One region of the Gluconobacter sp. OJA genome, then DNA from elsewhere that is predicted to be linked to it. Evidence: riboswitches for the same ligand, from Rfam matches in the RefSeq annotation. Region 1 holds a riboswitch; the other holds the start of a gene.

The links. A riboswitch is a leader RNA that binds a small molecule or an ion and turns the genes downstream of it on or off. The one in region 1 is predicted to bind fluoride.
Region 2: it holds a riboswitch for fluoride, as region 1 does, so the genes downstream of both, ABDK75_RS14585 (universal stress protein) here and ABDK75_RS03510 (voltage-gated chloride channel family protein) in region 1, are expected to answer to the same signal.

Annotation. Positions count from the first base shown of each region.
Region 1 covers NZ_JBDIWI010000001.1:754,924-775,428, reverse strand. The annotation lists gene ABDK75_RS03570 (SDR family oxidoreductase) at 1-757, shown strand, start outside; gene ABDK75_RS03565 (sterol desaturase family protein) at 1,364-1,897, shown strand; gene ABDK75_RS03560 (glycosyltransferase family 1 protein) at 1,903-3,051, shown strand; gene ABDK75_RS03555 (glycosyltransferase family 1 protein) at 3,119-4,333, opposite strand; gene ABDK75_RS03550 (capsular biosynthesis protein) at 4,330-5,697, opposite strand; gene ABDK75_RS03545 (hypothetical protein) at 5,694-7,220, opposite strand; gene ABDK75_RS03540 (LTA synthase family protein) at 7,489-8,922, shown strand; gene galE (UDP-glucose 4-epimerase GalE) at 8,960-9,946, opposite strand; gene ABDK75_RS03530 (TonB-dependent siderophore receptor) at 10,256-12,439, shown strand; gene ABDK75_RS03525 (hypothetical protein) at 12,393-12,716, shown strand; gene ABDK75_RS03520 (PepSY-associated TM helix domain-containing protein) at 12,713-14,176, shown strand; gene ABDK75_RS03515 (hypothetical protein) at 14,173-14,466, shown strand; gene ABDK75_RS03510 (voltage-gated chloride channel family protein) at 14,469-15,785, opposite strand; fluoride riboswitch at 15,822-15,903, opposite strand; gene ABDK75_RS03505 (TonB-dependent receptor) at 16,010-18,394, opposite strand; gene ABDK75_RS03500 (purine nucleoside permease) at 18,742-19,830, shown strand; gene ybaK (Cys-tRNA(Pro) deacylase) at 20,035-20,505, shown strand, end outside; gene ABDK75_RS03490 (DUF2075 domain-containing protein) at 20,498-20,505, shown strand, end outside.
Region 2 covers NZ_JBDIWI010000003.1:109,894-118,724, reverse strand. The annotation lists gene ABDK75_RS14610 (FAD/NAD(P)-binding protein) at 1-526, shown strand, start outside; gene ABDK75_RS14605 (YidH family protein) at 523-897, shown strand; gene ABDK75_RS14600 (LysR substrate-binding domain-containing protein) at 894-1,790, shown strand; gene ABDK75_RS14595 (TDT family transporter) at 1,787-2,908, shown strand; gene ABDK75_RS14590 (hypothetical protein) at 3,248-3,763, shown strand; gene ABDK75_RS14585 (universal stress protein) at 3,824-4,633, opposite strand; fluoride riboswitch at 4,706-4,766, opposite strand; fluoride riboswitch at 4,944-5,009, shown strand; gene crcB (fluoride efflux transporter CrcB) at 5,090-5,524, shown strand; gene ABDK75_RS14575 (EamA family transporter) at 5,538-5,981, shown strand; gene ABDK75_RS14570 (hypothetical protein) at 6,187-6,801, shown strand; gene ABDK75_RS14565 (transcriptional initiation protein Tat) at 6,914-7,711, shown strand; partial or broken gene ABDK75_RS14560 (IS481 family transposase) at 8,011-8,831, opposite strand, start outside.

The DNA.
Region 1 (20,505 bases):
TCTGATTACTGGCTCAACGTCCGGGATCGGACTGGCCATTGCCAAGCGTTTCGTGGCGGAGGGCGTCAATGTCGTCATTTGCGGTCGAAGCCAGTCAAAGCTGGATGCAGCCACGGCAGAATTGAATGCACCAACGCAGGTTCGTGCCGTTCAGGCTGATGCCGGAACACAGGCCGGAGTTGCAGCTTTGGTTGAAGCCGTCCCCTCCGTTGATATCCTGATCAACAACCTTGGCATTTTTGAACCCAAAGCTTTTGCCGATATCGCGGACGAAGAATGGAGCCATATCTTCGAAGTCAATATCATGAGTGGCGTCCGGCTTTCCCGGCACTATTTCCCAAACATGATTGCGCAGAACTGGGGACGCATCATCTTTGTCTCCAGCGAATGCGGCGTCGTGACACCGGGAGACACCATTCACTATGCCATGACCAAGACAGCGCAGCTTGCTGTATCACGCGGCCTGGCTGAAGAAACCAAGGGAACCGGCGTTACCGTCAATTGCGTTCTTCCGGGCCCAACAAAATCCGAAGGCAGTACGGCCTTCATCAAGGCGGCTGTTACGAACAAGGACGCGTCAGAAGAAGAGCGGGAAGCAGAATTCTTCAAAACAATGCGCCCCCTTTCCCTTCTCCAGCGCCTCATCCATCCGGAGGAAATTGCAGCTCAGATTGCGTTGCTTTCAAGCCCATTCGGCGCCGTTACCAATGGTGCTGCGATCAGGTGCGAAGGCGGCATTGTCCCGACGATCTTGTAATCTTCAAAAGGGCAACCGATTACTTCAGCGACAATGTTTGCCGTTGATGGATGTCCTGCGCGCTTCGGCCGCAGGAACTTCATTTGGCCAAAATTATAGATCGCTAAAAAAGCCATATTTCCATACGACAAGCAGCCCCATGCTCATCGTAACCTCAGAATGATGAACAGATTTGACGCTCCAGGTGAACTCGCTCCAATGGCAGCGTCAGAGCAATGATCACATGCGGGATGTATCGAGAAACTACGTCTTGCGACCTGAAATTTGAAAAAAACCTTCGTAAATTTCTGACGTTTTACGAAATCTGAAGATGTGTTCGTTCAAACAAACCACTTCTTCAGAAATGTTTGGAACCAAGTTGAGTGGTCTGACTAGTTTGAAAGCCTTCGTTAACCTGCTGAGCTGGTGCAGGAAGGGCACATCCTTCAGTTTGAAGCTCAAACATTACTATGCGTGTCTTGAGAACATCGATATGATCGCATGGATCAACGCGTTCTGTTTTCCGAAAAAAGAGGGAATTCAGCACAGACAACAAAGGTTTCAGGGGAATTCTGCCGAGTGTCATTGAGGCTTTTCAGAAATGACTGGCTGGAACGGCTTACATATATGCCGTTGTCAGTTTTCATCCCGGTCTGGGTCGTCATATTTTCCCTTGTCTGTCTGGACTGTATGCCGATGGCGGTGGCTCCATTTGTAGCCCTGTTCCTTATGGGCCTCATCTTCTGGTCTTTTTTTGAATACCTGGGTCATCGTTTCCTTTTCCACCTCGATCTCTCGCACGAGCTTGGCAAGCGATTTATCTTCCTGATCCACGGCAATCATCATGACGAGCCCGGAGAGAAGCTCCGCAACATGATGCCCCTGTCCGTCAGCCTTCCCCTTGCAGGCTTGCTCTGGGCTTTGGCGCATTTTTTAGGGGGCCATAACGGCACCACATTTTTCCTCGGCTTTCTCGCGGGCTATATTGTCTACGATCTTGTTCACTACGCCTGTCATCAGTATCGACCAAAGCGGGGCATTCTTCGCAAACTGCGTCGTCACCACCTCATTCATCATTACGCTGCGCCAGAAAAAAATTTCGCGGTAAGCAACGATGTCTGGGATCGGATTTTCCACACCAAGACCGGGCGCTCTCCCTGATACCAATGCGGATTGGACTTGATACCCGCAATACGGGCCGTGCTGGTGGTACGGGCGTTGCAACATACGCAGCGACTTTGGGAGAAGCCTACAACGAGGCAGGCATTCGCCCGGCGTGGCTACATGATGACATGGCCACGCACGCAAATGTTCATAACTTTCCCCGGAAAATCAAACGCCTCGTCCGTAGCACTTGGCCCAATAGTTGCGTCCAGCAGACAGGTGACGGCTATATTGGTCACGACCTTTATCGAACAGCCGAAATAAGGGACCGGACGCTTCATAGGCCGATTTCCATAAAAGCTGACGTGCCACCGGCTCTGATGCATTGGACCTATCCGGTTCCCCTGCGGTGGCCAGGCATTCCCAATGTCGTGACGATCCACGACATTATTCCACTGCTCCACCCTGAGTTCAGCGACACTCCGGTCAAGCGCCTTCATAGACGTCTGAAATTCTGGTGTGACAATGCTGATGCCATTGTCACGGTTTCAGAAGCGGTCCGGCAGGATCTGATCCGTTTCTTCGGACTACCTCCGGAGAAAATCAGCATGCTGTCTCAATCGGTTTCGTTTCCAACAGACCTCATGGCTGAAGCGCTGACTGTCGAGGCTCCTTGTCCAAAAGACGGTTTTCTCTACTTCGGCACGATTGAACGTCGCAAAAATGTTGGACGACTGATCGAAGCCCATGGTCGCTCTGGAACAACTCGCCCGTTGACCATAATCGGCGCTTTAGGATTTGGGGGAGCAGAAGAGCTTCATGCCCTCAAGCATCATCCAGTTCCTGAGCGCGTGCGGATCCTGCCCTGGTGCAGCCGCCCGGCCTTAGTTCGCGCCATCAGAGAAGCACGATGCGTCGCTTTTCCGTCTCTGGCGGAAGGCTTTGGTCTGCCTATTCTGGAAGCCATGCTTCTAGGCACCCCCGTTTTGACGAGCCTGGGGCATGCAACAGAGGAAATTTCAGGAACTTCAGCGCTTCTTGTAGACAGCACAAACGTAGAAGCATTGGCTGGAGGCATTAAAACGCTCGACCAAGACGATGCATTATGGGCGGCTCTTTCGTCTTCAGGCCGGAAACGTGCACAGGACTTTGCTATTGAACCCTATGCACGACGCATGAAGAAATTCTACCAAACCCTGCTGGATGGGTGATCGCCCGCGATAGAAAACCAGTCATCTAGCAGTTATTTTAAATGGAATTTCGATAAATACTTTCAGATTACTGTATCAGTGAAAGTGCTTGCGCTACGCTCTCTTCCCAGGAAAGGGTGCAGAAGCTTTCTGTCTGTAACGTATGGTCTGTCCTGTCACACCCCGAAGCAGCGTAATGCATAATCGCGTCCAACCATGCCGGCCCGTCCAGAGGATCGAGATAGCTCGCCGCATATCCTCCGACCTCTCGTAAAACTGGAATATCGGAACAAAGCGCAGGCACGCCCAGCGACAAAGCTTCCGCAAGTGGAAGCCCGAAACCTTCGACAAATGATGGGAACAGGAGCCCGGAGCTGCCTTTCAGAAGGGTTTGAACCATCGTGTCAGGCAATGACTGGCACTCAATGACGTGTCCCTTGAGGGCTGGTGCGCGATCTAAAAGATCAAGAATATTCTCGTTCTCCCAGCCACGCTTTCCTACGATTACCAGTACAGGGGCCGAGGATGGTGCCTGTTCAACAAGACGACGCCAAACATTGAGCAAGAGAAGATGGTTCTTACGTGGCTCAATGGTGCCCAAACATACAAAATAGGGTCGTCCTTTGAGCTGATCGCGAATTGATGCGTCCAGTTCCATCGTGCGTGTATGGAGGTGAGGAGCATCGACCCCGTGAAGAACTGCGTGGACTGGAATATCGACTGAGAGTTCCCTCAGATGTCGACAGACCGTTTCCTTCACGTAGTGCGACGGTACAATAATGGAATCAGCATAATGTGCGACTGTCTTGAGACGGATTTCATGCCGCGCGGGCTCTCTCGGGCGAGAATATTCCGGGTAGTCTATCGGAATAAGATCATGAATCATCACCACGCACCGAGCACCTGTCTGCTTGAGAAAGGCACCGACCACTTTAGGGCGTGTCAGATGATGATGTGAAACATTAAGGTATATTGTGCCAGGAGCCATTGCCGCAGGCCGATGCCAGAACAGGCCACGATTAATCGCACCGCATAGGCGCGCGGCCGGCCGACCGGAACCAGATTGTCCCCACTGAAGTTCCAGGGCCTGTATGAACCGCCGCGCCGTGGCCTGGTCAATCATTCCCATCACACCAATTGGGTGCATGGCACAAAAGCGCGTTTGTTCTGATACATGAGCCAACAGGTATCGCGCATAGGCCAGCTCGACCCGATCAATGCCCGTTGGTACACTCGCTCCCGAACGGGAAAGAAGGCGTGAAATATCAAGAAGAAACGGAGATGTTGCCTGACTTTCCTTCACTCAGGAGCCCCTACTGCGTCCGCAACCTTTTCTGAAAGACGTAAGAGCGGACGGCTCATTCCATGCCAGAATTCATGCCCTTCCTCAGTCGCCCGTGTCTGAAACAGTTGAGGCGAATGTCGTTCAAGCTTTGCCACGACACCTTGCACCAGCTTGGACATGGCTTCGTCTGAGAAAAAGCCACCGGCGACAAGACAGTATTCGACCAGAACGCGCCTGAATGCCGCGAAAAGCTCCATATCCGGCTTTTCCGGGGTCTTCCAGAATGCGTCGAGTGTTCCCTCGTATGTAATGCCGGGAATATTGTAGATGGCCTGCCCCAGCGTAATAACCGGAATACCTTCTGCCAGAGCCAATGTACCAGTCGTACTATTGATTGTGATGACGCCTTCAGCCTGCTTGACCAGCAAGGCAATGTCACCCCCTTCGATAAAGCCTATCCGCCCGAGCACTCCATGACGGCGCCCGGAGCACGCAATAATATGCCGCCAATCGCGCAGACCATTATCCAGAGGATGCTGCTTGATAATCAGCCGCATATTTGCCGGTGCGTGAGCCGCAAAGGAAGAAATGACGTATTCAATCGCCTCCTGCATGCCACTAAAGCCCGAATGGAGACGGACCTGAGCATCCGCATCCAACTGAAGAGGAAAGAGCATATAAGGCGCTTTACAGGCCTCAAGCCTGCTCAGAACTTTCTTCGTACGTTCGGTAACAGCCTTACGACGCGAAAACCGCTTCAGCCAGCCCATTCCCTCAACAAGGGGATGCCAAGGACGATGATTTGTCCAATGCGGGAAATACCATCTCAAAAGAAGGTCAGCAGTATTATAGGCAATACCTTCCGCTGCACGCCTTTGAAAAGAAGATGGCACGGACCTGTGAGGCAGTTGGGGAGGAAGCAATTGCGCCTCCACGCGGTAATAGTCGGGATCGCGCGGTAAACGCGAGTGGCCGTTCACGCCCCCAAGTTCAAGCGTCACCCAGTCCGGCCTGAGATACCCTTCTTCAAAGACATGCATCGGAACCTGGAGCTCTTCACAGACCTTCGCTGCGGCCATGTGATGCAGGCGACAGTCTCCGAAAATAACGACATCCGTAATTTCGCGTTGCACAATGAAGTTGCGCAGAAAATCAGGCCAGTCTTCAAGGCTTCCCCGATAGTCCACACCACCTGGGAGGCGCCAGAAAAGCTTGTCTCCGCCGTTGAAGTTAATTTTGGAGACCTTGTAGCCATCCGCCAGCAGGGCTTCTCCGACGCGCTCAAAAAACGGCCCCATCAATCCCTGTAGAAACAGGAAATGCCGCGTTTTTAGAGGTTTGAGATGTTTCTTGCCGAAGTGGCTATCGCCCGGTGCCTTCATTTCGGCCAGATCCTCATGCGTGTATATTGCATTTTCCTACGTAAACGACCTTGCAATCTTCGTAAACGCACAGTGAAAGATGTTGTCCATATTGTTGGGTCTGAAAGTCTCTCAACAAGAACTTCAGGACCACAGGGTGTTCGGGTGACCGGATCCAAATAAAGCGGATAGAGAATGAGCGCCCCTGCCACAAGCTCTTCCAGTTGCAGCTTTCGTCCCCTACGGCCGGTGCTCGGAGCCAGATCGCACGTCAGCCCCCATCCTGCGTAGAATGGATTTCCATAAGTCGTCACCGCGCGCCCCCGTAACAACGCTTCAAAGCCTGCAAGCGACGTCATGGTATGAACTTCGTCTACCTGAGCAATCAAAGAGACCATTGGGCCACCTCGTACGATCTCGTCTGCATACTGCAGGGCGATATCATCTCTGACTGCACCGGGGCGATGACCTGCATCCACATCCGGGTGAGGACGAAAAACAATATGCGCATCGGGCATCCGATCACGAACATTACGAAGCAAGGAGAGGTTGTCGCTGACGTCCCCGCAGCCCAACCGGATGGATAGATCGTTACTGACCTGCCCCGGCACCAAAATAACCGTCTTCCCGGCAGGACGTGAAAGCAAGGAACCAACGTCAGCCGTACTCCCGTATTTGGAGACATTCCGCGCTACGAGTGTGTCAATCAAATGGCGAGCGCGAGCCCGCAGGCTGTCATCGAAAGAAGTCTCCATCAGGATCTTTTCAAGATCACTGGGGCGAGAAGGATCAAAATAGATACCCGACCGATCGAGCACGATAGAACAGGGAGGGAGAAGATCACTTCCGAGCCCGACAGACCGCAGAAAGCCATCTTCAACCTGGCAAATGCCCACACCCTGAGCCTTTGCCTTATTTTTCAGTCCAGACGGGATACGGCTGGACCAGGCAGCAATTATTCCTTTGCGACGTTGCGCTTCGCTTAAAGCGCCATACATGGAATGCCGAAAAAATATCCTCTTCCGGCTCACGTTGAAAAACTCGCGAATACGCTCGCGTTTCCACCATGCCATGCCAACGCAGACCGCCACATCCCGCGTCCGCTCCCAGGCACGACGGTCGTCAGAAACGATCCTTACCGCTTCGGTTAGATCGATTGACCTGCCATCGAACGGGCTACGCCAGGAAATGGCCCGTGTCAGCCATTCGAGAGCCATTGTTTCGGAAAATACGGCCCCGCCTTCTTCAGGAGACCATATTCTCACTAACCGACCATAAACTGCACCTAGAAGCGCTACGTCGTCCCGACCCGTTGTCCAGACTTCATCAACCTGTTCAAGCATGCTGTGCGGGTCCACCTGAGACACAACATGGCCGCCTGCGGCTCTGATCGCATCGGCATGATGCAAATGCTGGGAAATAACGACGACTTTCCGTGCATCTACCTGAGCCGTAACATGCTTCCACAAACTCCAGGCAAGAGCCGCGTCTGCTGGCAGCGACAGGAGAGTATTGCGCTCAGCGGAAAGCACTACTGACGGCAACCAGAAAGCTCCCCCAATCTTTGCACGCAGGATGTCATGCAGGATCGATGCAGCAGAATGACCTGGATTTTTGCTAGAGAATGAGGAGATACATCCCAGTTCAACATCCTTGCTCTCGGCCCTTGGCGGTCGCCTGAGCAAGACCGAGTCAATCGTAGAGCCTGTGCTTGATGGATGAAATCTCATAGACATGCTTTCTAACTGAAAGCCTGCTGCATCCGAAAGCCGATTTCGAATTCATGATTTATCTTTTTTCTGCGTCGTTTCTGTGAAGAACTTTCTGTTCTCCCTTTGCTGCACGGTCGTATTTTCGATCTTATTTGACAGATTCATTCGGCCAGATCGCAGTGGCTGGCGCGGATACACACTTCATACCCTGTCTATCCTGACTTTTTACGGCGCAACACTTGCGTTGACAGGGGGCTTTTGGGTTGCCTGCGTTCTCACGGACGCATTGTTTCTAGCCCTTGTCATTGCTTCCAACATCAAGTTTCGAGTGTTGGGCGAACCCTTAGTTTTCTCTGACCTGGCGGTCGCTGCCTCATTCCTGCGTTATCCACGCTTTTATCTTGATGCGATCCCGACTTTTCTGAAGATTATCTTAATACCTGCTGCATTGCTTGTCTTCGGATGCGTCATCGCATTTTCTTCTACTGCACTTACAGCTCATTTCGCCGGGTTGCTGATACTGCTGATCTCTCTCCTGGGCCTCAGTGCTGGCTGGAAATTTTACTGGCGTTCCAATGTTATGTTGCGGCCCAATCTTGAAGCAGACATCGTGCAATGCGGATTACTTCCGGTATTGCTCATTTACACGCTCAGATGGCGAGCAACACCGTCACCGGCGCCTGCCCAGCCACTGCCCGCGCGGAAAGCAGACACAGATCCAGCCCCTTTTCTGATCATCGTACAGTGTGAGTCCTTTGCAGATCCTAAAGATCTAGTTCCCAACCATCCACTTGCTCCCCTCCATAACTTTGAGCGACTAAAGAAAAATTCCGACCACTATGGGGCGCTCTCCGTCAGCGGTTTCGGCGCATACACAATGCGCACGGAATATGCTGTGCTCTGTGGGCGCAGTGAGGAGGAGCTTGGTTTTCGAGCCTTTGACCCCTTTCTTACAGCTCAGGATGAGCATACCTTTGGGTTACCAAATCGGCTTGCAGCCCTTTATGAAAAACGGCTTTTCGTCCACCCTCACGATCTCAGGTTTTACGGTCGAGATCGCCTGATGCCTGCGTTAGGCTTTACCACACTCGTCGGCCCAGATGATTTTGTACACGCTGAAACAGCCGGCCCCTACATCAGCGACAAAGCAATCGGTGAATACCTTCACGACCGCATCGTGTCGGCTGAAAAGCCGGAACTGATTTACGTCGTGACCATGGAAAATCATGGCCCATGGGACGCAGGCCGCCTGGATGCCCCAGATGCTCTAACGGCCTGGGAACGCCACGCTCGAAATGGTGACGCTTTATTGGGGAATCTGGACCGTACATTGCGTGACTGTGGGCGCCCCGCACATCTCATATTTTTCGGCGACCATCGCCCGTCAATTCCGGGATACGTTACGCCTTCAAAAATACGGTCAACGCCTTTTATTTCTCTTTCCTACAACACTCATAAAAGTGAGAAACTTTGCAATAATCCCAAAATACATCCCTCAGAATTACAAGATATGATTTTAAAAGTTCTTGCATAATAAAGTTAATTATAAAATTTACAATTTTCTAATTCATTTAATTTTCATACCCATATGGGTGTTTTTTCCGCCATTGCATGGCCGTATCAACAATACTGTCGAGATCACTAACCCTCGGTGTCCAGCCGGTTTCTTTTCGGAACGTATTAGAATTCGCTATAAGCATTGCAGGATCTCCTCCACGACGAGGAGCAGCCTCCCATAGGACTTTCTTCCCACTGACCCGCTCTACGCTCTGGATAATTTCCAAATTTGAATACCCACGCCCAGTGCCGATATTATAAGCCACGCTTCGGGTGTCGAGCTGACACAACGCACGGATATGTGCATCAGCAAGGTCGGTAACGTGAATATAATCGCGAATACAGGAACCGTCCCGGGTAGGGTAATCCATCCCAAAAAGCTTAAGCGCAGGACGCCGCCCCAATGCTACATCGATAGTCAATGGAATAAGATGTGTTTCGGGATTATGGTCTTCGCCGGCACGTCCCGCTGGATCAGCCCCAGCAGCATTGAAATATCGAAGTGTCGCACTTCTTAAGCCGTAAATAGCATCTGCCCAAAGCAAAACGCGCTCAATGAAAAACTTGCTTTCACCGTAAGGGGATCCTGGCTGCACAGCAGCATTCTCTGGAATAGGCTCCAAACGCTCAGGTCCACCGAAGAGTGAAGCGGTCGAAGAAAAAATAAATTTCTTAACTTTATTGTCGATACAGGCCTGTATGAGATTTAACGAAGTTAGATAATTCTGACGTAAATAATGCAAGGGTTCACGCATGCTGTCTGCGACAACTGAAAGTGCCGCAAAATGCATCACGCCATCCCAAGGTCCTTGCGCAACGATTTTAGCTGTTGCGGAAAAATCCAGAAGATCGACCTGGTGAAAGCCAACACTGTCCGGCAGAGCCGCACGATGGCCAGTACTCAGGTTATCAAGAACGACAACATCGTGACCGCCATCGAGCAGAGCAAGAACGACATGACTACCGACAAAGCCGGCTCCGCCAACAATCAGGAAACGCATCCAGACTACCCAGAAATTATGTAAATTACACGATAAAAAAATATTCCCAACTCACGAATACCAGAAATATTTTTTCGAGCAAATAAAAATAAACTGCCACCACATTCAAATCAAAAATATTACAATATAAATTGAAAGCAATAATAATTACGGAAAAATAACATAGTTCATCGTCAAAAATTTTAACCTGAACCTACTCACCCACAATGCTCACCCGAAAACAATAATTTTTTCAAAAAATTCTTATTGCGAATAATTATCATTTGAATAATAGTCCCGCTTCCTTCATCAAGCCACCGCGTGAGTCCCGTGCCCAGCAATTCCCGAATTACCCCTGCTATTGCCGGTTTGTGCCTTGTTTTCAGCCACGCTCACGCCGCTGACCAGACAACGACGACAACCCCATCAGACAACCATACGAACAGGAAATCGACGTCCACTCCTGCCAAGATGGAGCATATCTCCGTACGGGCACGCAGAATGGCGACCGTGGCGACGTCTGCAACGAAGTCGGATACGCCGCTGATCGAGACGGCTCAGTCTGTCACGGTCATTACACGTAATGAGATGGACGTTCGAGGCGTTCTGAACCTCAATCAGGCAGTCCGCTACACAGCAGGCGTCACTGCGGACCAGCGCGGCGGTGCGGTTGGCACGCGTTACGATCTGTTTGCTCTCCGCGGCTTCTCCGTCCCAACGTTTCTGGATGGATTGAAACTCCAGGACAGCCCCACAGGATACGCGGTGGCGCAGACCGATACATCACGTCTGGATCGGGTTGAAATTCTCAAAGGCCCCGCGTCTGCACTGTATGGCCAATCCAGCCCCGGCGGCCTGACGGCCCTCTCCAGCAAACTACCCACCGACCAGCGCTTCTACGGCGGGATCAATACAACGGGAGGCATGTTCGACCTTTATCGCGTCGATGCAGATGTTGGCGGATACGCAACAGACAATGGGTTTGTTCGGTACCGCCTCTATGGCACCGTCAACGGGCAACACACACAGCTAACCCGCACAGGAAGCCGCCGCTTTTCCATCAGCCCTGCGGTGACCTTCGGCGGGAATGGGCCAACAACTCTCACGCTGCTTGGAAATTACCAGTACGACCCTGAGAACGGGACTTACGGTGGCGTCCCATTGGTAGGCTCGCTCAAGCGGGCGTCATACGGCTATCTGCCCAGAAATTTCTATGATGGTGATTCATCCTTCGAAAAATACAATCGTCGCCAAGGGGCCATCACCTACATCTTCACTCATACATTCAATAATGACTGGAGCTTCACGTCTCGCGGCCGTTATGACGATGTAAAGACCCAATACCGCAGCGTCTATGACATGGGGTATTATGTCAGCGACGATACGCTGGCCCGCTCAGCAATCGAGACGTACGAACGTACCCACAACCTGGCGTTTGATAGCCAATTCAAAGGCAAAGTCCGGACAGGCCCGCTGCAGCACACGCTGATGTTCGGTTTTGATTACATGCAACAGAGCGCGACAGAAGTGGGATTTTATGGCGCAGCACCAGACCTGAACGTCTTTCATCCGAACTACAAAATGGCCATTGATCCGATGTCTCCATGGGTCAACTATCGGACGGACTCCCATCAGGTGGGCGCTTATGGGCAGGATGAGATCCGCTGGGACCGCCTGATCCTGACGGGCAGCATCCGCAACGACTGGTATCGCTCCCATCAGGTTGAGTCCAACTACAATTCAGACAGCCGTCAGAGCCCCAGCCAGATTACCTGGCGCGCCTCCGGCCTCTACCATTTTGATTTCGGTCTCGCGCCGTACATCAGCTATTCGACATCTTTCCAACCACAGTCTGGCGCCGTGTCCAGCGATGGCGGAAAGACCATGCATCAGGCTGCCCCGTCTCTCGGAAAGCAGCTTGAAGGCGGTGTGAAATATCAGGTTCCGGGAACCAGCATCCTGCTGACAGCGACCGGTTTCCACATCGAACAAACCAACGTTCTGGTTGCTGTCGGGAATACGGGGTACAGCACCGCCAGTGGTCTGGTTCATTCAGATGGTTTCGAGTTCGAAGCACATGCTGAGCCATATAAGAACCTGATGGTCACAGCATCCGTCAGCTTCCAGAAAGTCCGTGACGATTCAACCGGCAAACCCCTGATGCAATCGGGCAAAGGGAATTCCTCGCTGTTTGTTTTCTACACGATGCCATCCGGCCCTCTGAAGGGCTTCGGCTTTGGCGGCGGTATGCGATATTCTGCTAAGACCTATGGTGGCGAAGCATCTTATGGCAGCGTCTGGATTCCGCAGTATGCACTCTTTGACGGATCTATCCGCTACGATCTCAACAATCTATCCCACAGACTGCATGGCTGGACAGTTGCTGCCAGTGTCCGCAACCTGTTTGATAAGAACTATGTGGCGAACTGCCTTGCTTACGCCTCTTACAATCAGGAATTCTGCTATTATGGCGAACGCCGCAACGCACAGGCGAGCGTTGGCTACACCTGGTAAGTCCGGTCCGGCGCGCCAGCATCTGACCTTGCGTTTACTGGCGGCATTGCCCGGCGGATACGCATTGTCAGCGCTTGGAGGGATCTGCCTGAGCCTCTGGCTCCCCCTCTCCCGCGCAGATTGCGCTATGGCCGGCATCCTTGTCGGCCTGCTGGTCTGGCCGGTTACGTTCATGGCCTGCTTTAGCGTTGCCGATGGTCGCAAAGCTTTTGGCGTCACGCTGCTTGCGACACTCCTTACAGGAGGACTGGCTCTTTTAGAGGGCTGGAGACCGTGAAAAGCAATTTTCGCGTCTCCATGGCCTGGCTGCACACGGGCCTTGGGCTGATAACTGGATGGGTTCTCTTCGCAATTGCCCTGTCCGGAACGCTGAGTGTGTTCCGCCAGGAAATCAGCGTCTGGATGCGGCCAGAACTGAGCGCCACCAGTATCTCCCCGATTGAAGCAAGCGCTCACGCCGTAGAGTGGCTCACACAGAATGCCCCCGCATCTCCGGCCTGGTATCTGAATGCACCGACACAACAGGAGCCATTCACACTAGGGGTCTGGTCTGACCCCAAAGGCGTGTATTTGCAGAAAGCACTCAGCCCACAAACCGGCAGCCCTGACGGCATTCGACAAACCTTTGGCGGCGAGTTTTTCTACCGCTTCCATTTCGAGCTTCAACTCCCCTACCCGTTTGGTCGCCTGATCGCCGCCATCGCCGCGCTGGCCCTTGTCGTCGGCCTGATTTCCGGCGTCATTATTCACCGTCGGATCTTCACGGATTTCTTTACATTCCGTCCGGGAAAAGGACAGAGAAGCTGGCTGGATGCGCATAACCTTCTAGGCGTTCTGGCCCTGCCCTTCCACCTCATGATCTCCTTCACAGGCGCAGTTACGCTGGGGACCCTGCTTCTCCCATGGAGCACACAGGCCATTTACAAACATGATCTGATGGCGTCTTACACAGATCTGAATCCGGCCTTGAATACCCGTCCGCCCAGCGGCCATCCGGGCCATCTCGCGCCCATCCTTCCCATTCTTCAGGATGCAGAAAGACGCATCGGTGAAGCCGGCATCGCACAGATCTATATCTTCAATCCGACCGATCAGGCGTCAGTGATTACCATCACATCGGGCAACACGAACACCGTCAGCATGACATCACACACCCTGAATTTTGACGGCACGAACGGCCACCTTCTCAGCGAACATGTCGAAAAGCGGCCACTCATTGGTGCTTACACATTCCTGTATGGTCTTCACGTCGCACGCTTTGCGCCCGGTGTGACGAGATGGCTTTATTTTGTGTGCGGACTGATGCTGACCGCCGTTATTGGAAGCGGAATGCGCCTCTGGACGATCAAACGCCTGAGAAGCAACCCTCATCTCGGACACGTGCTGACAGAACGCCTGAATGTGGGGGTTCTGGCCGGGCTTTCCCTGGCGTTTGCATCCTATTTTCTTGCAAACCGCATCCTCCCCGCTGGCCTTTCGGGACGGGAAAATCATGAAATTCAGTGCGTTTTCATCATGTGGGCTCTCGCCCTGATTTTCGCCCTGTTCCGTAAATCAGAAGCAGCCTGGACCGAACTTCTGGCTGCCTGCGCTCTGGCATGTCTGGCCATTGCTGCCCTGGGGGCGCCATGGCGTGATAGTGTCAGCGCCGCGACAAGTGTAACGGCCGCACTTTTTGCCGGGTCGTTCGCCTATGCCGCCATCAATACCTATCGCAAGAAAAGACTTTCCCCATGATGGGGGCGACGCTGCTGTGTGGGCAGATTTCCATTCTGTTGATGGCGGCGGGTTCTGCTCGTGGCAGCGGAGTTTTCTTCAAAAAAGCCACGTCGGCGTCCTATCTGCTCGGCCTCAGACTGACAGGCTTCGCACTGCTGGGTTTAAGCCTGATGCTTCAACTCCATGGATCGCAAACGCCCATCATTGATGTCATCACATGGCTTGGCCTGCTCAGCGTAGAAATATTGCTGGCAGCCCTGCTCTGCACGACATTGAACGCCAAGAAAAATCCACCGCGCCGGAAATAGCATCAACGATTGCAGACATCTCGCAGCGACTGCCCCTGCTCTTTTGAGAAAAGAGCCAGTTTAGGCGTCCCGATCCTTTGGGAAAGATAGATGCCGGTATGGCCGGACACGAGATAAGCGACGAAACAACCAGTCGCGTAATAAATCACATCGGTCGCGCCGAAGAGCTCCACCGCCATGAATGTACAGGCGAGAGGTGTATTGGCTGCCCCGGCAAACACGGCCACAAACCCCACCCCTGCCAGAAGATCAACTGGCACACCCAGCAGAGGAGACAATGCGTTTCCCAAACCCGCCCCGATAAAGAAAAGGGGCGTCACTTCGCCGCCTTTGAAGCCGGTTGCCAATGCGACAAGAGTAAAGACCAATTTCCAGAACCAGCTCCAGGGATAATATCCAGCCCCAAAGAAGTTCAGAATGCTCGCCCCGCCCTCCACATGTGAGACAGTGCCGAGGCCAAGGTAGTCCCGCGTTCCGAGTATCCAGACCAGCAGCAACGTCAGCACGCCACCAATTGCAGGCCGTATCCAGGCTGATGGACAAAGGCGCTGGAAGACGCCTGCCAGGCGATGAACACCGTCCGCAAACGCCCGGCTTGCGAGACCGAAACACACGGCAGCAAAACCGACCTTCACCAGCAAAACGGCGTTGACGTGAAACATCGAACCGTCTGCCGCGGCGATCCCCCGAAAGCCGACATGATAAACGGCATGGTGGATACCCCATGCATGACACGTCCAGTCTGCGACAATCGAGGCCACCGCAACCGGCAACAGAGCCGCATAATCAAGCCGGCCAAGCGTCAGAACTTCCAGTCCGAAAACAGCCCCTGCAACAGGCGTTCCGAAAACGGCACCAAAACCTGCGGCAATCCCCGCCATGAGCAACAGGCGCATGTCCTGCACGTGCAGCCGAAACAGGCGGCCAATTGCAGCAGCAAAGCTTCCTCCGATCTGAACGGCCGTTCCTTCCCGACCAACAGATGCGCCGAAAAGATGACTGACAACCGTTCCAAACAAAACCAAAGGCGCCATGCGGAAAGGGACGCCCCCACCCGGCTTATGAATTTCATCAATAATCAGGTTATTGTCGGCGGCTGATTTCCCGCCAAACCACTGATACAACAGCGCAACGCCCACTCCGGCCAGCGGAAGGCCAAAGATCAGCCAAGGGGCCTCAAACCGTATGTCCGTGGCCTGGTCCAACAACCAGAGAAACAGGGCACAAACAGATCCGACACTTCCGCCAAGCAGCAGAAGCAGAAAGCCCCATCGCAATGTCGTCACAGCCACGCGGGGGAAATTATGGAAAGCAGGCATCGGACGCAATTCTCCTGTCATGCTTCTAAAGAAGCGAGTTTGACAGGAATCATCAGCATCTCGGGGAGGAGAGCGGTTCGACCAGTATGGTCAGGCAGAATCCATTACCGTTGTCGAAATGCTAGCGTTCAAAGCCAGCGCTGTCATCCTCGCAATACAAAAAAAACGGCCCTCCCTGTTTCCAGGAAGAGCCGTCCTTCTCTCAAATGCATATCGCCGCCAGATCAGAACCCGACAGAGATATTCCCCGTCACACTAAAGCGCGGATAGAGGTAATAGGTCGGCGTTCCGCTGGCACTGATCGTGCTGCCGTAAACACCCTTGGCTGCCTTGGCATTGGACACGAGGCTGTAGGCGCCAGTCCGGACGAAATCGCCGCCCAGATTGCTGAAATTCAGCTGGAACTTCGGTGCCTTGAACCGGCCGTAGGAGTTGAAGCGATAACCCAGTGACAGATTGTCCGTCAGATACCCTGGGATTTTCTCGTCATTCATGAACGTCGAATACTGGGACGACACGTAGCTGACGCTGCCATTCGCAAAGAAATGGCCATCATCATACGTCAGGCCCGCACTCGCATGCACATGCGGAGACTGAACGGCCGTCTTGCCCTTGGTCGGCAGCAGATCACTGACCGTCTGACCATTCAGGGTGCCCGTCGTGAGGATATTGGAATCCATCGTGGCGTTCAGATATTCGACGGAAACATACGGGCTGAGATGGTGCCACGGATGTGCTGATATCATGAAGTCAACACCGCGCGCGGTCTGGTTACCCGCGTTAATGGTGGAACTGATGGCCTGATTGTTGATGTAAACGCTCGTGGACAACAGACGGTTGGTAATGGAGTAGTTGAACAGCTCCAGATCCGTCATAAAGTAATCGTTATCAAAGCGCCAGCCGAGTTCTTCCTTGATCGAATACTGCGGCTTCGGGTTGTACGGATTGCCAACATAGCCACCCGTCTGTGCATCATAAACCTGCCCCAGCGATCCCGGATCTGGCATGCGGAAGTCGCCTTCGGCATTCACATAGATCAGATTATGCTGATCAATCCGATAGCTGATGCCAACCTGCGGCAGAGGCACAACCTGGTTCTGCTCGGTGCGGGGCGTTGACGATGCGCCATTGACCGTCCAGCGATTGATCATGGCGACCTTGATGCCGCCATTCAGCGTCAGGCGATCATGCAGGAACTTGGCCGTATTCTGGAAGAACAGCGAATGGATCTTCCACCCGGCATCCCCCTGGTACGGCATATAGCGGGTTCCATTCACATACAGCCCCTTGGAGGTATTGTACGGGAAGTACTGGCTGCCATTGGTCTGCAACACGGAATACATGTTGTTGACCTGATTATCCTGATAATCGAACCAGTATCCCAACTCCATATGATCCCAACTGACCGGATCATAATTCAGCTTCGCCACCGTCCCAGCGTGCGGACGATAAACGCTGTAGTAAGAGGCTGAGGGCACACTGCCGGAAATGGGCGTTCCACCCTGGCCAATGGTCGCGTTACGGCCCGCTCCGCTAAAGAGGCTTCCGTTATAGGTATAGCCACCGTTGTAAACGTAATATGGCTTGAAATCGAAAGAGAATTTCGCCGGCAGATGAATGTGGACAGGCAGCGTTACGAAGACCTGATCCCACATATTGCCATTCAGCATCCCGTATTTTGACGGGTTCGACGGATCATAGCTGGACGAGTAATTATACGTCCCGATCCCGTCTTTCTTGTCATAGAACTGCTTTGCCGTCGGCTTGAGCGGCTCCATCGTGAACTGGTGGTTCCATGAGACAAAGAGGTTGACGGAAGAGCCATCCTCAAAGTCCTTCGCGGCACCGAAATCGAGATGACGACGCTCGTTCGTTCCTGGCCCATTCCAGTTCCGGGCATGTGTATGGGAGAAGGACGCAAACGTGCGGATGCCGGAATTGCCGATGTCACCGCTCTCAACACGAAGGAACTCACGGGACATGTTGTTTGTGCCGTACGAGAAATCCATCAGGCCGCCGAACTTATGAGACGGCGTCATGGTCTGAGAGTCCATGATACCCGCGGCAGCGGACGTTACCGGCAGATCAATGGCAGACGATCCCGGCGTAACGGAGATCATGTTGACGTTTTCAGTATCAACGTTCTGATTCAGGTAATACGCGGTCGCGACAGGCACACCATTCAACAGAATGCCCATGTCTGAATCGGTCAGGCTTCGGCTGTTGATCTTGCCACCAAGAATACCAGAGCTATCGACAGTAGAAACCGTGACGCTGGGCAGGTTCTTGATCATGTCCAGCGCCGTACTGGCTGGGCTCTGCATCTCGATATACTGGCGCGTGACGGTCTGAACCGAGTGCGATGCCATTTCGTGGCGCATCATGCCACCGCCACCATTCAGCGCCTGACGGGACACACGGACAGAAATTGCTTCCGCGTCCTTGGCATCAACAGCCGTGCGATGATGAGCAGGTGCCACATGAGGATGAACTGGCGCAGCATGCTTACCCCGAGCCTGTGAGACCGCAGCATAGGCTGCTGCATCACAAAATACTCCGGCCAGTACAGTGGCTGTCAGCAGTGTGAGACGTCTGGCACCAAAATTCATCTTCACGCGATCCTAAGATGTGTCGTTTTGCGGCAGAAAATATTCAGAACGTCGACCAAAGCAAGTCGGGCTAAGAACTTACTGATCCTATATTTTGAATTTTATTATGGTTTTTTATCGTATGTGTCTTTTAAATCACACATATAGACAATATATATTTTGATATAATTTATTTATACAGCAGTAAATTCTCAAATATTCCAATATATACTTTAAAATATTACTGTACCTACAAATAGCATCAATCTGTTGCCTATAATAGAACACCTATCGGAGATGAATATTTCTTTTCGATATCTTTCCTGTATGGTGTCCTCATTATGAGAGCGGAACGACGGTAGAAATACATGAAACTTATCTCTTTTGTGCAACAAATCATGCCACCCGCCTTTTCCATGGGCTGCCTGGCAGCACTCGCACTCACAACAGCGCCGGCCAAAGCCAAAGAACAGCCTTGGGATATCCGCGCCGTCGTACTCACCACATACGAAATTGGTGAAGATACCGGAGACCGGGCAGGAGAATTCCAGCCCTGGATCGAAGGAGAGCATCTCACAGAGAAGGTTCCGTTCCCTCTCGGCATTCATCCGATCTACACGGATGCGCAACATCATCTGTTAGTCGTCGTAACGGGAACACCGATTGCCTCGGCAACGACATCCGTCATGGCCCTCGCAACGGATCCGAGATTCGATCTGCGCCATGCTTACTGGATGGTGGATGGTATTTCCGGCTTTGACCCCACCGTCGCGTCCGTCGGTTCAGTTTCAATCGCGGACTATGTGGTTGGAGACATCACGCGTTACATCGACAAGCGGGAAGCTCCGAAAGAATGGCCATACGGCTATTTCATGATCACCGCTCAGAAGCCCAATCAATACGCTCTGTCGGGCGGGGATGCGCCCGATGGCAGCATTCAGCACAATAATGCATTCCAGCTAAATTCTTCTCTGGTGCACTGGGCTTATGACCTGACCCAGACCGTCACACTGTCTGATCCTCCGCAACTCGAAGCCCAGCGCAAGCTCTACAAACCAACCGACATCGCTGCTGGACGCCCAGCTGTCGTGACGGGCGGAGACTTCGGCTCGGATACCTTCTGGCATGGCAAGATTATGACCGGTTTTGCTCGGGACTGGGTACATCTTCTCACACAGGGCAAGAGCCATTTTGTGTCCAGTGACATGGAAGACTCTGGCATTCTCGAAGCCCTGACACGCCTTGGGCAGGCCGGTCGCGTGGACAGCAGCCGTGTTCTGGTTCTTCGCAGCGCCTCAAATTACACTGAGCAGCCTCACGGCATGACAGCCGTCCAATCCATGAACAGCGGCTATGACGGAGAAAAGGTAGCCTTGGATAATGGATACCGTGTGGGCTCCCGCATCATTCATGAACTGCTGCAACACTGGGACAAATTCGGCACCCAAACGCCCTGAAGAAGCCTCACCTTCTGTTGCTGGCATAATATTGCGAAGTCTTGCTGAAGGGTTCATACAGCATGTCAGACTCTCTTTTCCGTGAGGGAGCCTGACACAGAAGCGCCTATCCGCTTCAGCCGCCGACCGGACATGTTTATCGATTGATCGTGCCCCCTTTGACGGCTCCTGCAAGGTGCTTCGCGGCCAGACAGGGGATCACACATGAGCCGAGAAACCAGCGCCACTCTTTTTCTTGAAAAACAGGGCGTGCCGTTCAGTCTGCATGACTACGAATACAATCCGAATGGCGGCCTGATCGGCATGCAGGCGGCTGATGCCATCGGCGCTGATCCAGGCAGTGTGCTCAAAACCCTCGTTGTCGAAATCGACAAGAAACAGCCAGTCTGTGTCGTGGCCCCCGCTCATCAGAAGCTGAATTTGAAGAAGGTCGCAGCCTTATTCGGCGGCCGGAACGCAAGAATGATGAATCCGGAAAAGGCCCACGAACTGACAGGCTATCAATCCGGCGGGACAAGCCCCTTCGGCCAGACCACATCTATTCCCGTTGTCCTGTCTCAGGATGCCATGGGACAGGAAGCCGTCTACATCAACGCTGGCCATCAAGGGTTCGTGGTGCGCATTTCCCCCGCAGACGCTCAGCGTATCACCGATGCCAAGGTGGCCGATGTTGCC
Region 2 (8,831 bases), on a different contig from region 1:
CATGCGTCCGGTCATCAACACGCTGTGGCTGGCGCTGCCGGATGTCGAAAAATCCCGTTTCCAGCGGCATTTGCTACGGCGCTGGGAAATCCTGCGGCATCGTATGGCTCCGCATATTGCAGATATCCTTGACCAGGAGCGTCAGGCCGGAACCTTGCGCGTGCTTGACGGGCGCGTGACCGCAATCAGCACCGGCGAAGATGGCCTGATCGTCAGGGCCGGCGACGACATGACGATCACCGCCGCCCACGTCATCAACTGTACCGGCCCCAGCCTGAAATACCAACGCGCAGACGCGCCCTTGCTGCACGATTTGTTCAATCGGGGTGAGATAGTTCCTGGTTTCAAGGGCGCGGGCCTGTCCTGCACGCCGGACGGTGCGCTCATCAACGCGGAGGGCGACGTGGCGGACGATCTGTTTACAATCGGCCCGGCGCGGCTCGGCGTGCTGCTGGAGTCCATTGCCATTCCGGAAATCCGCGTGCAGGCCCGTGAGGTCGCCGACCGGCTGGCGCAGGCCGTATGATCCCGCGCTATACCGATCACGCAGCCAATGAGCGGACCTTTCTCGCCTGGCTCCGCACGGCGCTTGCCATTGTGGCCTTCGGCGGCGTACTGGCGAAATTTGACCTGTTCCTGCGTCTGGCGGCAGACCAGCACGATGCCGCCGCACCGCGCCCTTATGGGGTCACCGCCGAACTGGGCGTCGTGTTCGTCGCGCTCGGCGTTGTTCTGTTCGCCGCAGCGTATCGGCGGTTCCAAGCCACGCGTACGGCAATCGCGGCGGATACGACGCATTACTCGGTCGGTCCTGGGATGGAGCGCGCGCTAACGATTGCGCTTGGTGCCCTTGGCTGTGCCGTGCTGGTGGCCCTGACCCGGGCGGTAGTGTCATGACGCTGGAACAACTTCGGATTTTCGCAGCTGTCGCCGAGCGCGAGCACATCACCCGGGCCGCCGAATTCCTCAATCTGACGCAATCCGCCGTCAGTCATGCCGTGACCCAACTGGAGGGCGAATTCCAGCTTGCTTTCTTCAGCCGGATCGGTCGCCGCATCGAACTGACACCGGCCGGTCGGTTGTTCCTTGAGGAAGCGCGCACCGTGCTGAACCGCGCAAACATCGCGCGCGAGCGGATGTTCGACCTCGCGGGCCTGCGCGACGGCAGCCTGCGCCTGCATGCCAGCCATACCATAGCGAGCTACTGGCTGCCCGCGCGTCTGAATGCGTTCCGCGCCGCGTATCCCGGCATTCGCCTACACGTCACGATCGCCAATACACGCGATATTGCGGCAGGGGTGCAATCGGGCGAGGCGTCGATTGGCCTGGTGGAAGGCGATCTGCCGACGCCGGACTTGCACAGCGATGTCGTCGCTCAGGATCAGCTGCTGCTGGTCGTGGCCCCCGATCACCCATGGGCGTCGACCCCGCCCGCGACCCGCGATCTCGCGCGCAGCCCGTGGGTTCTGCGCGAGGCCGGGTCGGGCACGCGCATCGAGTTCGAACACGCACTCCACGCCCTCGGCGTCGATCCGGCCGATCTCGACGTGATGCTGGAGGTCGCGTCCAACGAGGCGATGGCCAGCGCCGTGGAGACGGGGACCGCTGCTGCTGTGCTCTCGGCAAGCGTGGTGGCGGGCCGGATCGAGGCCGGGCTGCTATGCGCCGTGCCCATGAACCTGCCGGACCGGCAGTTCCGCGCGCTGCGCCACCCGCAACGCCGCCTGTCGCCGGCGGAAACTGCCTTTCTCGCCCTGCTGGGCGCCCCTGTCACAGTGAACAAGCCATGACGAAGCCGCTGCAGAACCTCGCCCATCCGCGCGAGATGATCCGCCAGTTCACGCCCAACTGGTTCGCTGCCACCATGGGGACGGGTATCCTGGCCCTCGCGCTACCGCAGATCCCCGTCGCCGGTTCGTATCTCCACGGCGTCGGCACAGCGTTGTGGCTTTTCAACATCGCCCTGTTTGCCCTGTTCGCCGGGCTTTATGCCGCGCGGTGGATGATGTTCGGCCACGAGGCGCGGCGGATCTTCGGGCATGGCACGGTATCGATGTTCTTCGGCACCATACCAATGGGACTGGCGACAATCATCAACGGCGGCATCGCGTTCGGCATTTCGTTGTTCGGTGAGGGCATCGTGGGCATCGCCCATGCGCTGTGGTGGCTGGACGTGGCGATGTCGATCGCCTGCGGGGTGCTGATCCCATATCTGATGTTCACACGGCACGAGCATCGTCTGGAAGGCATGACGGCGATCTGGCTGCTACCGGTCGTGGCGGCCGAAGTGGCGGGGGCATCCGGGGGACAGATCGCGCCGCATCTGGCGGATGCGGGCACGCAGCTCACCGTGCTGCTCACGTCCTATGTCCTCTGGGCGTATTCGGTGCCGGTCGCGTTCGGCATCCTGACGATCCTGACGCTACGCATGGCGCTGCACAAACTGCCGCATGAGAGCATGGCGGCGTCATGCTGGCTGGCGTTGGGACCGATCGGCACGGGCGCGCTCGGAATGCTGGTGTTGGGTGGGGACGCACCTGCAATCATGGCGCTGCATGGCCTGCGGGAGATCGGCATCGCGGCCCACGGCATGGGGGTCTTGGCGGGGCTGCTGTTGTGGGGCTTCGGGCTGTGGTGGTGGTTGATGGCGTGCCTGATCACGGCGCGCTACTGGCGCTCGGGCATCCCGTTCAATCTCGGCTGGTGGGGCTATACTTTCCCGTTGGGCGTTTACACGGTCGCAACGTTCCGGCTCGGTGCGATGCTCGATTGCGGGTTTTTCGGCGTCGCGGGCACGGTGTTCTGCGTGATGCTCGCCATCATGTGGCTGGTCGTCGCGGCCAAGACGCTCGCCAGCGGGTGGGCGGGAAATCTGTTCGTCTCTCCCTGCATCGCAACCCCGGAGTAGAGCGCATCGGCGTACGGCCTGATTTCGTCGACCGTGTATCCAATGAACCAGCGCATTGCGGCGCATTACCCTGAGAAACGCGTTGCAGGGCGCTGAGCTTTTCTCGAATGAGGCCTTCCGGGTGAAAGAGCAACCCGGTAATCTATTTTATCGAACGTTCTAAGCGATACGTTTCAATTTTCAGCCTCGTCCCCTGATCGTATCAAAGTCTTCACGAGAAGCGAGGCGGGAAATCGGTCCTGGCCGCGAAGCTCGAAAGGCAATGATTTGCATTCCGGAGAGTGTCTCTGCCCCTCCGAAAAATCATGCGCCGAAATGCGATCACGGGAACAGGCTTCCATGAAAATTTTTGGCAAATCGAAGGTTCTGCCTCTCGCCTCCGTCCTGACGGGACTGGCTCTGCTTGGCGGATGCGGAACGGCAATCACCAGCAGCAACAATCCCTCGCATGAACGGGCGCGTCTGTGGTGGGACTACAAGAGCCTGCCCGTCAAGTTCATCGGAACGGTTCCGGGTCAGACAGACGCGACGCTGGCTGCCCTTTATCCGACACAGGACGGCGTGGCATCGGCAGACAGCCGTCGTATCGTGATGTATCTCAACGCCGTGCGATTGCCTGCCAAGGACGAACTCTGCTCCGCCGAAACGGAATTTGCCCAAGGCGGGCCGAAAGGCGGTTTGACTCAGGTCACCGCAGCCATGTGTGACGGATCGAAAGAAATTACCCGCACCTCGGGACAGATTGCCACAGACGGCGCCTCTGCCCGGTGGCTGACGATCGGCTTCGACAATATTCGCGACCAGCTCTACACGGCGCTCACGCCCGGAGCTAATCACCCTTACATGGGGAACTGAGTTGTCCAATGCCGCGCGTGAAGTCGCTTGGGATATCAAGCGCGGCATCGGCATCGATGTTCAGTGATGGATCAACAATGGCAGCATCTCGTGGGCAAGAATGTCCTCGGTCACGCCTCCGAAAAGCCTTTCGAAGAAACGCGGATGCGTATAGGCGCCCATAACGAGAATATCCGCATTTGCGCGCAGTGCATGATCGCGAAGCGCGATCCCTTCACCGTCATCAATCCGAAAACGGTCGATACCGACACTGATGCCGGCATCCATCAACCGCCGGGCAGGATCAGGCATACATTCATCAGGGAGCGCTCCGATCAGGAAGGTCACGTGTTCGGCAGTCAGCAGCAACTTCCATGCCGCCGATAGTGCGGCATCCAACGCCCGGGACGGCTCCCACAGAATGACGGGACGAACGCCGATCGTCCGGGGCGCCTGCTCAGGAGCGATTAATACGGCGGCGTTGGCATCGAAAAGTGCTGCCATGAGAGTCTTTCTGGTCCGGTCGGGGTCGCTTGGCATGTGTCTGCCGACGACCACGAGATCGGCTTTCCGGCTTTGTTCGGCGACGATACTGCGAACGTCGCCTATCGCCTGGAGCCATTGTGCTGAGCCCGTGTCCGCGAGCGTCGTCATCCATCGCTCGGCGATGTCGCGCAAGGTACCACTCAAATTCTGTTCGCGCTTTTCGAACTCGGCGTGTTCGCTCTGCGTCTCGATGCCTTCGTCCTCAGACTGGAAGTCCGGATTGGTCTCCTGCCGCGGATGCAGGATCGTCACCTTGCAATCTTGCAAACGCACCATGAGGCTATCGACGGTGCGAAGGGTCTGGAGCGCCGGCCCAGGCCGATCGAGAATGGCCAGTATGTGCATGATAGATCTCCACTCCAAAGATAAACGACCTTCGGGACGAAGAGAGGCGCACATGTCTCCTCGTACCGATTGCGGCACAGAGGAGTCATCAGCCTTGCGGCGGTTTCAGGGGAACCCCATCCCCTTGTCCAGGACGACGAAATTCTGCTGTTCGCGCGTCATCGGGATTATGTGCGCCCGGCAGTGAGGGCGAGCAACAAAAAAGGAGGGCTGGCAGGTCACAAATACAGGAAACGGCTCTTCTCGGGATTAACCATGCCCCGACGGCGGCACCCTGAAGTAGCGCACTGCGACCGCTTTATGTTAACTCTCCCGACAAGGGGATGGAGCTCCCCCTTCAACCGCCCTCGCAAGGGCTGATGGCTCCTACCGCGACACAATGGCGGTGGGAGTGCGTCTGCATTTCGCCGCCCGAAACAGCGGGTTCCGTCCGAACTCGCGCAGAAAGGGAATGGCATGTCGTTTACAACCTGTCTTATCGTCATGGTCGGAGGCGCTCTCGGCACGTTGGCGCGTTACCTGGTTTCCGTCGCGGCCATGCCGATCAGCCGCTTCATCCCATGGGGCACGATCCTCCCCATCAACGCGCTCGGCTCGTTCGTGATCGGTTTCTTCGGCACGTTGACCCTTGCGGACGGGCGCTATCCGGTGTCGGAAAACATGCGTCTTTTCGTGATGATCGGGCTCTGCGGCGGCTATACGACGTTCTCATCCTTCAGCCTGCAGACGCTCGACCTGATCCGTAACGATGCCTGGGGGCGGGCGTCCGTGAACGTGGCTGCGTCGGTCATTCTCTGCATCGGTGCCGTGGCGCTGGGCCATATCACGGCCGACGGGTTCAACACGGGCGCCATCCGCATCGCCCAGACCGCAACCGAAGAAGACGCCTAACCGATAGGGCATCATGATCATGAATGGCTCAGGTGTGCCCCCTTGGTTGGTATGGGCTCTGTTATCAGCCGCCTTTGCGGCAATGACGGCAATCCTCGCCAAGCTCGGCGTTCAGGGGGTTGATTCTGATATCGCAACTTTCGTGCGCACGATCGTCATCGTCGTCGTGCTGGGAACGTTGCTTGCCCTCACCGGCAAGCTGCGCGCGCTAGACCCCATCGGTGGGCGGACGGTCCTCTTCCTCGTGCTGTCGGGTCTCGCCACGGGAGCATCATGGCTATGCTATTTTCGCGCGTTGAAGCTGGGCGATGCGGCGCGCGTGGCGCCTGTCGACAAGCTGAGTGTCGTTTTCGTGGCGATTTTCGGCGTCCTGGTCTTGGGCGAACATATGTCCGCCAAAGGCTGGGGCGGGGTTGTCCTGATCGCCCTCGGTGCTGTTCTCGTTGCCGTGGGCTAGGCACCGCGGCCATAACGCCGCATTGTTGCGCAACAGGGCCAATGAGTTTGTGGGGGCGTGCCTGTGCGCCGTGTTTGCCTGGTGCCTGACGGGTCCGGTGCACGCGCAGGGCGATCCCCAGGGTCTGAGCGCTAATTTACCCGTCAGGCTCAAGGACGCCTTTGTCACGCCGTCAGGACATGTCGCGCTGCAAACGGCCGAGCGCGTGAGTATAGCCGGCGACGGGCGCTACAGCGCGCGGGGTGGTCCGGCCATCAAGCTGGGGCTGCCCGGCCGGATCGAACTGAGCTTTGCGCCCGTGCGTCAGTTCGGCGACGCGTCAAGTGTTCATGGCAATCTGGCGGGCGCGGAAGTGGAATGGAACTTCCGCCAGCAGGGGCGCTACGTTCCGGCCATGCTCATATCGCTCATCCGCCAGGAGCCTTATGGGGGCGGCCATCAGGGACCACGCGACAGCGTCCAGTTCGTTGCGACGAAATCGCTTGGCCGTTCCAGGCAAGCGCCCAGGGTCGGCATAGAAATCGCCTGGACGCGATCCTTCAGGGTTCGGCCTGACGAGCGGCCGAAACGATGGATGGTCGGGATGGTCAGCTCGCATCTGATAGGGCCTCGAACTGCGCTGGTCGCCGATGTGGTGCGTCAGCAGCAAACCAGGCAACGACGCCTGTCGAGCTTCGTTGATATCGGCTTTAACCATATTCTGGAGCCGGCAGTAACAATAAGCGGTGGTCTCGGGGGCGGTGTCGCCAGCGATCGTGGAGCTGTGCGGGTTTTCATCGGCCTGAAATGGACCTCCGGGGTGATCTTTCAGGGGCTATGACCGAAGTCACATCGACGAGCGATCAAGAAAATCGAACGTTTCGTGCTTTCAAATGAGTTGGTTCAGGTGATCAAGAGAAGCGCATGATCAGGCTCTCCAAAGGAGACCGACTATGAACGACATGACTTCAAACCTTCGCGCCGACCGTCGCCATGCCCTGCTGGGCCTGATGGCGGCCACCGCCGGCGCCACGATCGCCACCACTTCCACTGCCTTGGCAGCACGATCTTCCTCGTCCCATGCGGACGGAACCGGCAATCTTGCCGTGCTGACCTCGCAGCTGGCCAGATCCCCGCGCCGCCGCGATTTCAGGACCGTGCCGATGGTGCTCGACGACCCGCACATGTGGGACGCCCAGGCACTTGATCTGGTGATCGCCTATCGCGGCGAGCGGAAGCAGGTCTGGGACAACACAGCAATCGATAGCCCCTGGCTCAACCTGATGCGCAATTCCGTTAACGCACAGGTGTTTTCGTTCAGACACCCGGACTTTCTCGCGGTGTCGGCCACGCATGGCTCCGCTCACCTTGCCCTCTATGACCAGACAATCTGGGACAAGTATCAGCTGGCGAAGCTCGCCGGGCCGGCCTTTGCGTCAAACACGCTTATCAAAACGCCAGACGGTGCTCTCGATGCTTCGGCTCACGAGGATACGAAAGGCCTTTTCGGAGCGGCAGGCAACACGATCCCGATTTTGCAAAAACGCGGCGTCGTCTTCATGGCCTGCCACAACGCGATCTGGGAGCAGACGGGCAAGCTGATCGAGAAAGGTATCAATCCCGATCGTCTGTCACACGAGCAGATGGCCGCCGAACTGACCAATCACCTGATCGACGGCGTCGTCCTGACCCCCGGCATCGTGGCAACGATCCCTGAACTGCAACATGCCGGTTTCGGCTACGTGAAGTGAGAACGACCATGACACCGTCAAGAATAAGAAAAACCCTGTTGGCCACAGCTGCGGCGACTTTCGTGCTGTCGACTGCTGCGGCGTTGGCCGATCCGGTGCAATGGAACGGCAAGGCGCAGACCCCGCATTACGCAGAAGACGTGTTTCCGCCGTGGCAGTGTCAGGTTGCGAGACGTCATTGGCGTAATCAAGGATTTCGTCGACCTGTTTCATGATGTCACGACCAGCCGGTTTGATATAGTCTTGATTACGTGACGCGGGATGTTTTTCAAGCCATGAGATGATGCATTGGGCGGGAGCGATGCCGCCCAGAACACGCTGCGGGCGATGATTGTAGGCGAAACAGAAGCCTCTGAGCAGAATTTCCAGATCTTCATGGTTTGAGACACAGACCTGCAGTACTTCTGTAGCGACACGGCCATTGAAGCGTTCCACCATTCCATTGGTCTGAGGGGAGTAAGCCTTGGTCCGGCGTCGGTCGATTCCCATGTCATGACAGGCTTTTTCGAAGGCGTCCGCTGTAAAGCAGGAGCCACGATCGGTCAGGATATGGGTGATCCGGAAAGGAAAGGCCGATTTGACGGCATTGAGGAAATCAACGGAATTATCCGCATTTTCCGCGTCATAAACAGCCAGGTGCACTGAACGGGAACAGCGATCGATGGCGACATACAGAAAACGTTTCCGCCGGTCCCCATCTGCTGTCTGTAATTTTGGCAGATGTTTCACATCGATATGGACATAACCGGGATCGTAATCGCGGAACTTTCCCTGTCCCCGAACTGGTCCGGCCTTTGGAACAGGAGGCAGCCTGTTCAATCCGGCGTCTTTCAGTATCCGCCAGATATTGTCCCGGTTCAGATGCGGCAGGAAATGCCGTAAGACAAAGGTCAGATCATCCAGACCAAAACCGGTAGAACGCCGAAGCTGACAGACAATGGCGCGCTCCTCCTCCGAGGCTTTCCAGGCCAGCCTCCAGGGACGGCTGCTGCGGTCCTGACAGGCGTCCGAACCACGCCTGCGCCACTTGCGGACTGTTTCATCGCTGATCCCGTAGCGTCTGGCGAGCACGGATGTCGGTTCTGACGAACGAGCTATCTCAGCCCGGACAGCCGGTGTC